3 regions of the Micromonospora sp. NPDC050784 genome follow, and region 2 is predicted to be linked to each of the others. Evidence: predicted binding sites of a transcription regulator. Region 2 holds the regulator's gene; each other region holds the start of a gene.
What was found. The regulator HspR, encoded in region 2, represses chaperone genes until heat shock. The targets are predictions, from matches to a motif close to TTGAGTNNNNNNNACTCAA.
Positions count from the first base shown of each region.

Region 1: dnaK (molecular chaperone DnaK) is a predicted target of HspR. The motif match lies at 1,921-1,939, and genes of this name have one in related genera.
Region 3: lon (endopeptidase La) is a predicted target of HspR. The motif match lies at 1,523-1,541, and genes of this name have one in related genera.

Region 1 is NZ_JBITGG010000035.1:42,191-46,795, reverse strand. Features, by position in the region: gene dnaK (molecular chaperone DnaK) at 1-1,829, opposite strand, end outside; gene ACIBD9_RS31450 (ABC transporter) at 2,050-3,870, shown strand; gene ACIBD9_RS31445 (GTPase) at 3,867-4,605, shown strand, end outside.
Region 2 is NZ_JBITGG010000030.1:73,098-77,702, forward strand. Features, by position in the region: gene ACIBD9_RS30070 (cation:proton antiporter regulatory subunit) at 1-448, shown strand, start outside; gene ACIBD9_RS30075 (cation:proton antiporter) at 454-1,668, shown strand; gene ACIBD9_RS30080 (GNAT family N-acetyltransferase) at 1,657-2,115, opposite strand; gene ACIBD9_RS30085 (hypothetical protein) at 2,288-2,719, shown strand; gene ACIBD9_RS30090 (hypothetical protein) at 3,122-3,316, opposite strand; gene ACIBD9_RS30095 (heat shock protein transcriptional repressor HspR) at 3,454-3,894, opposite strand; gene dnaJ (molecular chaperone DnaJ) at 3,925-4,605, opposite strand, start outside.
Region 3 is NZ_JBITGG010000019.1:62,620-67,224, reverse strand. Features, by position in the region: gene ACIBD9_RS24255 (sensor histidine kinase) at 1-470, shown strand, start outside; gene ACIBD9_RS24250 (manganese catalase family protein) at 554-1,423, shown strand; gene lon (endopeptidase La) at 1,565-3,895, shown strand; gene ACIBD9_RS24240 (DoxX family protein) at 4,027-4,431, shown strand; gene ACIBD9_RS24235 (DEAD/DEAH box helicase) at 4,477-4,605, opposite strand, start outside.

The sequences.
Region 1 (4,605 bases), on a different contig from region 2:
GCGTCGACCACGTCGTCGGCACCGCCGGCCTGCGGGCCGGTCGCGCCGGTCGCACCCGGGCCGGGCTCACCACCCGGCTGCTGACCCTGCTCGGCCTGCTGCGAGTAGAGCAGCGAGCCGGCCTGCTGGGAGACCTGCGCCAGCTTCTCGTGCGCGGACTTGATCTTCTCGATGTCCTGACCGCCGAGGGCGCCACGCAGCTCGCCGAGCGCCTCGTTGAGCTGCTCGCGGTTCTCGCTGGGCAGCTTGTCGCCGCTCTCGGCGAGGAACTTCTCGGTCTGCCACTGAAGCGCCTCGGCCACGTTGCGGGTCTCGGCGTCGTCGCGGCGGCGCTTGTCCTCCTCCGCGTGCTCCTCGGCGTCCCGGCGCATCCGCTCGATGTCGTCCTTCGGCAGCGAGGAGCCGCCGGTGATCGTCATCTTCTGTTCCTTGCCGGTGCCCAGGTCCTTGGCGTGCACGTTGACGATGCCGTTGGCGTCGATGTCGAAGGCGACCTCGATCTGCGGCACGCCGCGCGGCGCCGGCGGGAGGCCGGTCAGCTCGAAGGTGCCGAGCTTCTTGTTGTAGGCCGCGATCTCGCGCTCACCCTGGAACACCTGGATCAGCACCGACGGCTGGTTGTCGTCCGCCGTGGTGAAGACCTCGGAACGCTTGGTCGGGATGGTGGTGTTGCGCTCGATCAGCTTGGTGAAGATGCCGCCCTTGGTCTCGATGCCCAGGCTCAGCGGGGTCACGTCGAGCAGCAGGACGTCCTTGACCTCACCCTTGAGCACACCGGCCTGGAGGGCGGCGCCGACGGCGACCACCTCGTCCGGGTTGACGCCCTTGTTGGGGTCGCGACCGGTGAGCTGCTTGACCAGGTCGGTCACGGCGGGCATCCGGGTCGAACCGCCGACCAGGATGACGTGCTCGACGTCGGAGATCTTGATCCCCGCGTCCTTCACGGCCTGCTCGAACGGGCCCTTGCACCGGTCCAGCAGGTCCTGCGTCATCCGCTGGAACTCGGCGCGGCTGAGCGTCACGTCGAGGTGCAGCGGGCCGGCCGCGCCGGCGGTGATGTACGGCAGGTTGATGTTGGTGGTGGTGGCGGCGGACAGCTCGATCTTGGCCTTCTCGGCGGCCTCACGGAGCCGCTGGAGGGCCATCTTGTCCTGACCGAGGTCGATGCCGTGCTCACCGCGGAACGTCTTGACCAGGTGGTCGATGATCCGCTGGTCCCAGTCGTCGCCACCGAGGTGGTTGTCACCGCTTGTCGACTTGACCTCGATGACGCCCTCGGCCAGCTCGAGCAGCGACACGTCGAAGGTGCCGCCGCCGAGGTCGAAGACCAGGACGGTCTGCTCCTTGGAGCCCTTGTCCAGCCCGTACGCCAGGGCGGCCGCGGTCGGCTCGTTGACGATCCGCAGCACGTTGAAGCCGGCGATCTCACCGGCCTCCTTGGTGGCCTGGCGCTGGCTGTCGTTGAAGTAGGCCGGGACGGTGATCACCGCGTCGGTGATCTGCTCGCCCAGGTACGCCTCGGCGTCCCGCTTGAGCTTCATCAGCGTCCGGGCCGAGATCTCCTGCGGGGTGTACTTCTTGCCGTCGATGTCGACGGACCAGTTCGTGCCGACCTCGCGCTTGACCGACCGGATCGTCCGGTCCGGGTTGGTCACCGCTTGGCGCTTGGCGACCTCACCGACGAGCACCTCGCCGTTGCGGGCGAACGCGACGATCGACGGAGTCGTCCGCGACCCCTCAGCGTTGGCGATGACGGTGGGCTCACCGCCCTCGAGAACGCTGACGCAGGAGTTCGTCGTGCCGAGGTCGATACCGACCGCACGTGCCATCTTCGCTTCCTCGCTTCGTAAGGTTGTGCAGGTGACGGGCGTCGCCCGTGGGCTGCTGGCGAGCACCGCCCGCAGCGGGCCCCACCACAAGTTGAGTGAACTTGACTCAATAGTGCCACGCGTTGGCCAATCGTCAAGTTGACTTGAGTCAACCCGACGCAACCCACCCGTTATTACCGTCCGGTTGTCTTCCCTTGCATCGGTCGGGCACGCTTTAGCGGTGACGACGCACGGCGATCCCGCCACCCGTTCCGGCGCGCCCGCCGTCGCAGCCCGCACCGACCCGTCGGACGCCGCGGAGGAGCCGCCCGCCACCACCGGGGACGACGGCCTCCCCGGGGCGCTGTCGGGCCTCCGGGAGGCGATCGGCGCGACCCGGTATCCCCTCGCACTGCCCTCTGCCGGCCCCGCCCGGCACACCGCCACCGCCCTCACCGACCAGCTCGACGACTACCTGCTGCCCCGGCTCGCCCGGCTGGACGCCCCACTGCTCGTGGTGGTCGGCGGCTCCACCGGCGCGGGGAAGTCGACCCTGGTCAACAGCCTGGTCAAGGCCCGGGTCAGCGCGGCCGGCGTGCTCCGGCCGACCACCCGTTCCCCGGTGCTGGTCTGCAACCCGTCCGACGCGGCCTGGTTCCGGCAGGGTGACCTCCTGCCCGGGCTGACCCGCACCACCGAGCCGAGCGACGACCCGCGCGCCCTGCACCTCGTCACCGCCCCGGCCCTGCCCGCCGGGCTGGCCTTCCTCGACGCGCCCGACATCGACTCGGTCGTCGACGCCAACCGGGCGCTCGCCACCCAACTGCTGGCCGCCGCCGACCTGTGGCTCTTCGTCACCACCGCCGCCCGGTACGCCGACGCGGTGCCCTGGGAGCTGCTGCGCAGTGCCCGCGCGCGCGGCGCGGTGATCGCCATGGTGCTGGACCGGGTGCCCGCCGAGGCCACCGAGGAGATCGCCGCGCACCTGACCGAGATGCTCGCCGAGCAGGACCTCGGCCGGGCGCCGCTGTTCGTGTTGCCGGAGACCTGGGTCGACGGTCAGGGGCTGCTGCCCGAGGGGGTGACTGCGCCGTTGGCCGACTGGTTCGCCCGGTTGGCCGCCGACGTGGACGCGCGGGCGGCGGTGGTCCGCCAGACCCTCGACGGGGCGCTGGCCGCGCTCCACCCCGCCGTGGAGGAGCTGGCCGACGCCGCCGACGAGCAGCTCGCCGCCGCCGACGGGCTGGACGAACGGGTCCGGGCCGCGTACCGGGGTGCCGAACGCACCGTCGAGCAGGGGCTTCAGGACGGCCGGTTGCTCCGCGGTGAGGTGCTCGCCCGCTGGCAGGAGTTCGTCGGCACCGGTGAGCTGTTCCGCACACTGGAGGCCCGGATCGGCCGCCTACGGGACCGTGTCGTGGCCGCCGTCACCGGTCGACCGGCGCCCTCGGTCGAGTTGCGCAACGCCATCGAGTCCCAGCTGGTGACGCTGCTGCGCGGAGTGGCCTCGGAGGCCGCCGAGTCCACGTACACCGGGTGGAAGGCACACCCGGCCGGTGCCGGGCTGCTCGACCCGGCGCTCGCGCACCCGAGCGACGACCTACCCGAACGTGCCGAGCGGATGGTCCGGGACTGGCAGCGCGGCGTGCTGGAACTGGTCCGGGTCGAGGGCGGCGACAAGCGGTTCGTGGCCCGCACCGCCGCGTACGCGGTGAACGCCACCGGGCTGGCCGTGATGATCGCCGTCTTCGCCTCCACCGCGTTCATCCCGACCGGGCTGGAGTTGGCCACCGGGGCCGGCACCACTGTCGCCGCGCAGGCCGTCCTCCAGGCGATCTTCGGCGACCAGGCGGTGCGTACCCTCGCCGCCAAGGCCCGCACCGACCTGCTGGACCGGGTGCGGACGCTGCTCGACGCGGAGGCCGACCGCTTCCTGAACCGCACCGCCGACGCCCGTCCCGCCGCGGACGCCGGCGACGGGTTGCGCCGGGCCGCCGGCCGGGTCGAGTTGGCCCGGCATCGCAGCGGGCTGTCCACCGGCGACGAGGAGGGTTTCCGGTGAGCAACATCGCCGGCCGGGTACGTGAGGTGTTCCGCGGGGACCAGCGGGTCGACGCCGACGCGCTGATCGCCCGACTGGAGGCGGTACGCCGGTTCCTGACCGCCGTGGACGGCCTGCTGCCGGACGCCGAGCTGGTGCCCGCGCACACCCTGGTCGAGCGGGCCGGCACCCGGCTCGCGCTGTCCCGGGACCACACAGTGGTCGCCCTGGCCGGTGCCACGGGCAGCGGCAAGTCCAGCCTCTTCAACGCGCTGGCCCAGCTGGAACTCTCGCCGGTCGGGGTCCGCCGGCCGACCACAGGCGTCACCCACGCCTGCGTGTGGGGGCCGTTGGAGGGCGCCAACCGGCTGCTCGACTGGATCGGCGTGCTGCCCCGACACCGCTTCGTCCGGGAGAGCGCCCTGGACGCGGACGACGAGACGGCCCTGCACGGCCTGATCCTGCTCGACCTGCCCGACTTCGACTCGGTGCAGCGATCCCACCGGCTCGAGGTGGACCGACTCCTCGGCCTGGTCGACCAGGTGGTCTGGGTGGTCGACCCGCAGAAGTACGCCGACCGGGTCATCCACGACAGCTACCTGCGCGAGTTCCACCGGCACCGGGACGTCACAGTGGTCGTGCTCAACCAGGCCGACCGGTTGCCCCCGGCCGAGGTGCCCCGGGTCCTGGACGACCTGCGTCGGCTGCTCGACACGGACGGGCTGACCGGTGTGCCCCTGCTGGCCACCACCGCCA
Region 2 (4,605 bases):
TCTGGTGACGGAGTCCGGACGCCGCCTGGGCGTCGTTTCCCACCGCAACGGCCGCCGTGATCTCGTCCTCTACGATCCCGACGACCCCGACGCCTGCCAGTCGGACATTCCGCTGACCGACGACGAGGCCGAGGCTCTGGCCGACATCCTCGGCGCGTCGCTGATGCTCGGCCAGCTCTCCGGGCTGCGCGAGCAGGCCGCCGGTCTGCTCACCGAGCAGATCGCCATCACGGCCGGGTCGCCGTACGTGAACCGGAAGCTCGGCGACACCAAGGCGCGTACCCGCACCAGCGCCTCCATCGTGGCAGTGCTGCGCGAAGGCGAAGTGATCGTTTCGCCACTCCCCTCCTTCCGCTTCGCGGCCGGCGACGTGGTGGTCGTTGTCGGGACCCGTAGAGGTCTCGACGGCGTGTCCGCCATCCTCGCCGACAGTGACCCGGACGGCTGAGGCGGATGCACGATTTCACCACGCTGCTCATCGAAGTCGGTGCGCTGCTGCTGCTGCTCGGGCTCCTCAGCCGGCTCAGCCGGCGTTTCGGCCTCTCTCCGATTCCTCTCTACCTGCTCGCCGGGCTCGCGTTCGGGCACGGCGGGTTACTGCCGCTGGACGCCAGCGAGGAGTTCTTCGCAGTCGGCGCCGAGATCGGCGTCATCCTTCTGCTGGTGATGCTCGGCCTGGAGTACTCGGCCAATGAACTCGTCGGCAACCTCCGGTCGGCGGCACCGGCAGGGCTGATCGACGGCGTCCTCAACGCGCTACCCGGCGCGGGGTTCGCCCTGCTGCTCGGCTGGGACTGGGTCGCCGCCCTGGTACTCGGCGGAATCACCTGGGTCTCCTCCTCCGGGGTGATCGCCAAGGTCCTCGCCGACCTGGGTCGGCTCGGTAACCGGGAAACGCCGGTGATCCTCTCGGTGCTGGTCATCGAGGACCTGGCGATGGCCCTCTACCTGCCGCTCGTCACCGCCGTACTGGCCGGCACCGGCCTGCTCGGCGGCGGGATCGCGCTCACCGTCGCGGTGGGCACGGTGCTGATCGTGCTGGTGGTCGCCATCCGGTACGGCCACCTGATCTCGTCCGCCCTGTCGGCGAAGGACCCGGAGGCGCTGCTTCTCGGCGTACTCGGTCTGACGTTGCTGATCGCGGGCATCGCCGCGTCGCTCCAGGTGTCGGCGGCGGTCGGCGCGTTCCTGGTCGGCATCGCCCTCTCCGGCCCGGTGGCGCACCACGCCACCGAGTTGCTCTCGCCCCTGCGGGACCTGTTCGCCGCGGTGTTCTTCGTCTTCTTCGGCCTGACCACCGACCCGCAGGACATTCCGCCGGTGCTGCTGCCGGCGCTCGCGTTGGCCGTGGTCACCATGGCGACGAAGACGCTCACCGGTTACCTCGCCGCCCGCCGGGTCGGCATCGCGGAACCTGGTCGATGGCGGGCCGGCCTCGCACTCGTACCCCGAGGTGAGTTCTCCATCGTCATCGCCGGGCTCGCGGTGGCCGCCGGGAGCGTCGAGCCGCGGTTGGCAGCGCTGGCCGCGACGTACGTCCTGATCACCGTGGTGACCGGGCCGATCCTGGCCCGGCTGCCGGACTTCCCGTGGTTCAAGCGGTGGCTGCGCACCCGCGCGGCGGCCCAACGGCGGGAGCCGACCCCGGTCGCCGACTCACTTCACTGACGTCCACCTGAATGCCGCGGCGGCGTGGGTCGCACCCTCGCGCAGGTAGAAGCGGTGCGCCTCGGTCCGGCCCAGGCCGGACTCCAGGAAGACGTAGTCGGCGCCCTGTTCGTGCGCCCATGCCCTGGCCGCCGCCAGGAGTTTGGAGCCGACACCCCGGGAGCGCCAGTCGGGGTGCACCGCAAGATCCTCGATCGAGGCCCGACGGCCGAAGCGCACCGAGAGGATGTCCAGGTAGACGCTGGCCACGCCGATCAACTGATCTTCATCGGATCGCGCCTCGAAGAGTGCGACGTCTTCGTGGGCGAGCAATTGCGCGGTCCGCTCGACCGCGCGGTTGCTGTCCCAATCCACGGGACGGCTACCGGGAGGGGCGAAAAGCCACTCCAGCCCCATGACGAACTGGGCTTCGGCGCCCCGCTGGAACCGTCGAACGTGGATTGTCATAGGAGCATCATCGGCCGCGATGTCGATGCAGTGGACCCACCCATGCCAACGGTTGCGGAATTGCTCCCGATGGGGACTACCGCAGCAACCGTGGGCGGGTTACCGTTTCGCCCCAGCAGCCAGGGTCCGCAGGCAGCGTTGCCAGACGCGGGCGAGAGCGGAAGGTTGGCCGGTGAGCGTGCAGGAGTCGACGTTCCACGGCTTCGCCAACCCCGTCGATCCGACTCCGGCGGAGTTGCGAGCTTGGGCGTACAAGCCCGATTCGGTGCCGTTGGCCTCGATGCCACCCGACTGGGACCTGTTGGTCTCCGGCGATCGACTGGTGCTGACGCTCTTCGAGTTAGCCATGGACCCGACCTGTCCGGCCCGGCGCTTCGCGCTGCACTGCCTGTACATCTACGCGGCCGACGGCATCCGGACGAACTTCCGCGCCCACCCCAAGCGCCGCTTCCGCAAGCTCGTCGAACAGGCCGAACGCGACGGCGACGAGCTGATGAAGATCTGGGCGCACAACGGCAGAGTGCTGCTGGCCCGACCGGATCTCTTCGTCTACCGCGACTGGTGCGAAGGCGGCCTGGTCCGCGAAAACCGTCGCCTCGGCTGAGACGGCCCAGACTTTCCTCGCCAGCTACGGCGGGGTGGTGTTGCTGTGTGCGGTCCTTTGGAGCTGATGTCGCAAACGATTCACGCCCGGCCCGCCCGGAATCGGTCCGCTCGGATCGGTCGAGGTCGATGGGTGCCGGTCTCGATTGGTCGAGGCACGTCCAGGCAGGTCGAGGCAGAGTTTGTGGCGTGAGGTCGCAAACGATTCAGCTCGAAAGGATCTGCACGTCGGCCTGGCATCCACCCGGAGTCGAAAGCGGCGTCACCACGTCCCGGCCCGCACGTCGTAACGGCCAACGGGCCGCGACCCCCAGCGCGGGCACCCAAGCGTCCCGGCCCGCACTCGACGACGACGAACGGGCCGGGACCCCCCGTGGGTCCCGGCCCGCACGTCGGTCACCGGTCAGTCCTGCTTGCGTTCCGTCTCGGCTCGGCCCCGTTCGCCGGGGTGGTCGCCGTCTTCGGCGAACCGGCCCGCGATGATCCGATCCCGGTAGGTCCCCTCGGTCACCTTGTCGAACTTCTTGCGGACGGTCTCGGCCAGGTCTTCCAACCGGTCCTCCGTCTGCTGGGCCACCTTCTTCGCCGGCTCCGCCATCGCTTCCCCCTCGCCATGCCGGTAGGTCCGGATTAAGCCGATTGGACCCTTATCGACAGGCTAACCGAAGCGGCCCGGACCGCGCCGGGAATCCAGCGTGGTCCGGGCCGAGAAGACAGATCCGGGTGAGCGGCGGGTCAGCGATCGGGCATGCGGCGGGGACGCCACACCACCAGGGCGGTGGACGTGCGGTTGGTCGGCACAAGATCCCGGCCCGGGAAGCGGGCCAGCGACTCCAGCTCGGCCACCCGGCGGTACGCGGCGTCCAGCTCCGCCTCCAGCCGGGCCACGCGCTGCTGCGCCTGCTCCAGCAGCCGCTCCAGCCCGATGATCCGCTTGACGCCGGCCAGGTTGATTCCGTCGTCCTGGCTGAGCCGCTGCACCTCGCGCAGCAGCACGACGTCGCGGACGCTGTAGCGACGCCCGCCACCGGCGGCCCGGCCGGGCTGCACGAGCCCCAGTCGGTCGTACTGGCGCAGGGTCTGTGGGTGCATCCCCGCCATCCGCGCCGCCACCGAGATCATCAGCACCTTGGCCTCGTAGGCAGGGTCGCCCGAACCGAGGAACTCGCCCGACATCCCGCTCACCTCCGCGTCCATTCCACCGGACTAACTGACTCGACGCACCCGCGCGTCGAGATGTTCCCGAGCCGCCGGCGGAGTCTGCTCGGCGAACGACTCCAGCGCCGTGCGCGCCTCGTCCGACAACCGGGCCGGCACCACCACGTCCAGCGTGACCAGCAGGTCACCGGCCTGCCCGTCGCGGCGAACCACACCCTTGCCCCGGGCCCGCAGCACCCGCCCGCTCGGCGTCCCCGGTGGCACCCGCAGGGTCACCGCGCCGTCGAGCGTGGGCACCCGCAGGTCCGTGCCGAGCACGGCCTCCGCGAAGGTGACCGGCACGGTCAGCGTCAGGTCGTCTCCGGTGCGCCCAAACAGCTCGTCCGGCCGAACCTTGACGTGCACGAAGAGGTCACCGGCCGAGCCACCGCGCTCGCCCGGCTCGCCGCGCCCGGCCAGCCGGATGCGTTGGCCGTCGGCCACACCGGCCGGGAAGCGCACGTTCATGGTGCGGGTCTTGGTGACACCGCCGCTGCCGTGGCACTCCGGGCACTTCTCCTCGACCACGGTGCCGACGCCCTGGCAGTTGCGGCACGGCTCGGAGAAGCTGAACGACCCCTGGTTGCGGGTGGTCACGCCGGCACCATGACAGACCGGGCAGGTACGCGGCTGGGTGCCGGGCTTGGCCCCGTTCCCATGGCAGGTGTCACAGACTCCCGGCGCGCGCAG
Region 3 (4,605 bases), on a different contig from region 2:
GCCTGCTGCGCGACGCGACCGCCGGCACCGGCGTGCTGACGCCGCCCCCGCAGCCGGAGCCGGCCGTCCCGCTGGCGGGCATCCTGCGGGAGGCCGCCGCGCTGGTGCCGGTCGGCCGCCGGCGGGCGCGGGCCACCCGACGGGCGGCCTCCTGCCCGGTGCCGGCCGGACGAACCCGACAGGTGCTGGTCAACCTCGTGGAGAACGCGTTGCGGCACGGGCCACCGGACGGACAGGTCGGGCTCTACGCCACCCTGCGCGGCCCCGGGCTGAGCATCCTGGTCACCGACGAGGGGCGGGTCGACGACGCGTTGCTGGTCGCGCTGCGGCGTCCGGCGCCGGCCGTCGGGATGTCCGGCCTGGGTCTGTGGATCGCGCGGCAGCTCGTCGCGACGGACGGGGGAGCGTTGCGGGCGTACCGGCTGCGGCCCCGTGGAGTGGCGCTGGAGGTGCTGCTGCCGCTGCGCTGACCCGGGCGGGACACCGGTTGGCCCGCTCGGGTCAGCAGGGCGGGAACGGCCTCGCTACCTGTTTCTGGTACCGAGGAGGTTGGATGTTCAGCCACGTCAAGGATCTGCAGTTCGAGGCCAAACCGGACGGCCCGGACGCGGCGTTCGCCCGGCGGTTGCAGGAGGTGCTGGGCGGCAAGTGGGGCGAGATGACCGTCGCCAACCAGTATCTCTTCCAGGGTTGGAACTGCCGGCTGCCCGGCAAGTACAAGGATCTGCTGCTCGATGTCGGCACCGAGGAGATGGGCCACGTCGAGATGATCGTCACGATGATCACCCGACTGTTGGACAACGCGCCGCTGTCGCTGACCGAGGGGATCGCGGAGGACCCCGGAGGCGCCGCGACCTACGCCGGTGAGAACCCGGCGCACTTCATCCACGGCGGTGGTGGCGCCCTGCCGGCCGACTCGAACGGGGTGCCCTGGAACGGCTCGTTCATCACCGCCAGCGGCAACCTGTTGGCCGACTTCCAGCTCAACGTCACCGCCGAGGCGCAGGGTCGGCTCCAGGTCGCCCGGTTGTTCCACATGACCGACGACCCGGGCGTCAAGCAGATGCTGCGCTTCCTGCTGGCCCGCGACACGATGCACCAGAACATGTGGCTGGCGGCGATCGAGCAGCTCAAGGAGGACGGGCTGGAGGAGATGCCGGTGCCGGAGGCGTTCCCGGACTCGGGCGAACTCACCGAGGAGTACGGCTACACGTACCTGGGTTTCTCCTCGGGCACCGACGCCGCCCAGGGGCGCTGGGCCTCCGGGCCCTCGCCGGACGGCAAGGGCGAGTTCCGGTACGACGACAACCCCCGGGCGAACGCGCCGGAACCGGTGCTGCCCCCGGGTGACCCTCGCCTCTACGGCACCAACCCGGGGGTGGTCGGCTCGGTGGTGAACACGGTGAAGGGCAAGCTCACCTGAGGCGTCTCGTCGGGTCGCCCGCCGGTCCCGGGCGACCCGACGGACCGGGCGGAAGAGTGGTCTGGGTCACAGGCCGGAACAAGGGGAACGCTTTGTTACTTGAGTGAGACACGCTCAACTCAACGCGATAGCAGGTGTTCGATGGCAACTCTTCCGGTACTTCCCCTGACCGACGCCGTGCTGCTGCCCGGCATGGTCATCCCGGTGACCCTCGACCCCACCACCCAGGCCGCGATCGACGCGGCGCGGGCGACCGGCGACCGCAAGCTGCTGGCCGTGCCGCGCATCGACGGCGAGTACGGGCCGGTCGGCGTGGTCGCCACCATCGAGAAGGTCGGCCGGCTCCCCGAGGGTGAGCCCGCCGCCGTCATCCGCGGCCTGTCCCGGGCCCGGATCGGCTCCGGCGTGCCCGGCCCCGGCGCCGCCCTCTGGGTCGAGGCGACCGAACTCGACGAACCCGCCTACGCCGGACGGGCCCGGGAACTCGCCCGCGAGTACCGCGCCCTGGTGACCTCCGTGCTCCAGCAGCGTGGCGCCTGGCAGGTCATCGACGCGGTGGAGCGGATGACCGACCTCTCCGAGTTGGCCGACTCGGCCGGTTACGCGCCCTGGCTGACGCTGGAGCAGAAGAACGAGCTGCTCGCCGCACCGGACGTCACCGCCCGGCTGGAGCTGCTGGTCGGCTGGGTGAAGGACTACCTGGCCGAGCAGGAGGTCACCGAGCAGATCAACAGTGACGTCCGCGAGGGGCTGGAGAAGTCCCAGCGCGAGTTCCTGCTGCGTCAGCAGCTCGCCGCGATCCGCAAGGAGCTGGGCGAGGACGAGCCGGACGGCTCGGCCGACTACCGCTCCCGGGTCGAGTCCGCCGAGCTGCCGGAGAAGGTACGCGAGGCGGCCATGCGCGAGGTCGGGAAGCTGGAGCGGGCCAGTGACGCCTCCCCGGAGGCCGGCTGGATCCGTACCTGGCTGGACACCGTGCTCGAGATGCCGTGGGGCACGCGCACCGAGGACAACACCGACCTGGCCGCGGCCCGGGCGGTGCTCGACGCCGACCACGCCGGCCTGGCCGACGTGAAGGACCGCATCCTGGAGTACCTGGCGGTGCGCAACCGGCGTGCCGAGCGCAACCTCGGTGTGGTCGGCGGTCGCGGCTCCGGCGCGGTGCTCGCCCTCGCCGGTCCTCCCGGTGTAGGCAAGACCAGCCTCGGCGAGTCCGTGGCGCGGGCGCTCGGGCGCAACTTCGTCCGGGTATCGCTCGGCGGCGTCCGCGACGAGGCGGAGATCCGCGGGCACCGGCGCACCTACGTGGGGGCGCTGCCCGGTCGGATCGTCCGCGCGCTGCGCGAGGCCGGTTCGATGAACCCGGTCGTGCTCCTCGACGAGGTGGACAAGCTGGCCGCCGGCTACGCCGGTGACCCGGCCGCCGCCCTGCTGGAGGTGCTCGACCCGGCCCAGAACCACACCTTCCGGGACCACTACCTGGAGGTCGACCTCGACCTGTCCGACGTGCTCTTCCTGGCCACCGCCAACGTGGTGGAGTCCATCCCCGGCCCCCTGCTGGACCGGATGGAGCTGGTCACCCTGGACGGGTACACCGAGGACGAGAAGGTCGCCATCGCCCGTGACCACCTGCTGCCCCGGCAGCGGGAGCGGGCCGGGCTGACCGCGGACGAGGTCAGCGTCGCCGACGAGGCTCTCGCGCTGATCGCGGGGGAGTACACCCGGGAGGCCGGCGTCCGGCAGCTCGAGCGTGCCCTGGCCAAGATCCTGCGCAAGGTGGCGGTGGCGCTGGCGACGGACTCGACGCCGGTACGCGTCGGCACCGACAACCTCGCCGGCTACCTGGGGCGGCCGAAGTTCACCCCGGAATCGGCCGAGCGGACCGCCGTGCCCGGCGTGGCCACCGGCCTGGCCGTCACGGGCGCCGGTGGGGACGTGCTCTTCATCGAGGCGACCAGCATGGAGGGCGAGCCGGGGCTGACCCTGACCGGCCAGCTCGGTGACGTGATGAAGGAGTCGGCGCACATCGCGCTCTCCTACCTGCGCTCCAACGGGCGGCGGTTCGGCATCGACCCGAACGCCCTGGCGGGACGCCGGATCCACGTCCACTTCCCGGCGGGCGCGGTGCCCAAGGACGGCCCGAGCGCCGGCATCACCATGGTCACGGCCCTGGCGTCGCTGGTCACCGGTCGTCCGGTCCGCCCCGAGTTCGGGATGACCGGTGAGGTGACGCTCTCCGGTCGGGTGCTGCCGATCGGTGGGGTGAAGCAGAAGCTGCTCGCCGCGCACCGGGCCGGCCTCACCGAGGTGATCATCCCGGCGCGTAACGAGCCCGACCTGGACGACCTGCCGACCGAGGTGCGCGAGGCGCTGACCGTGCACACCCTGGCCGACGTGGCCGACGTGCTCGCCCTGGCGCTGCGCCCGGCCGACGTGAAGACGCTGGACGGTCCGGCGCTCTTCGCGGTCTGACGCTCCGACCATCCGGGCCCCCGCCGTCTTGCGACGGCGGGGGCCCTTCTGGTACGCGGGCGGAGGTCTACTGTCTCGTCTGCACCCTCGCCCACCTCTCCGCCGCGAGGCGGCCCCCTGGAGGAACCCCCGTGAACGTGGTGCTCTGGATCATTCAGATCCTGCTCGCCGCCGTCTTCGCCGGCGTCGGGCTGGCCAAGCTGAGCCAGCCCAAGGAGAAGTTGCGCGACGTGATGCGGTGGGTGGACCCGGTCCCGCCGTCGCAGGTCAAGTCGCTCGGCGCGGTCGAGCTGCTGGCCGCCGTCGGGCTCGTGCTGCCCGGCCTCGCCGGCATCGCCACCGTGCTCACCCCGCTCGCCGCCGTCGGGCTGGTCATCGTCATGATCGGCGGCATCCTGGTGCACCTGCGCGGCCGGAAGCAGCAGGCCACCCCGGAGGGGCGTCGCACCGAGATCCAGGGCGCGATCACCTGCGCGGTGCTGCTCGTCCTCGCCGCCGTGGTGGCCTGGGGCCGCTTCGGCCCGTACGCCCTCTGACCGGCGTCGGCGACCGTCGTACCCCGGCGGTCGCCGACGGCGTGCTCAGCGCTCGTCGCCCCCGCGGTCCCGGCGCACGGTGGCCTTGCGGCCCTTGATCGTGCTGGAGCGCAACCCGGAGATGACCTCGTCGGCCACCCCCTGCGGCACCTCCACCAGCGAGAACCGGTCGGC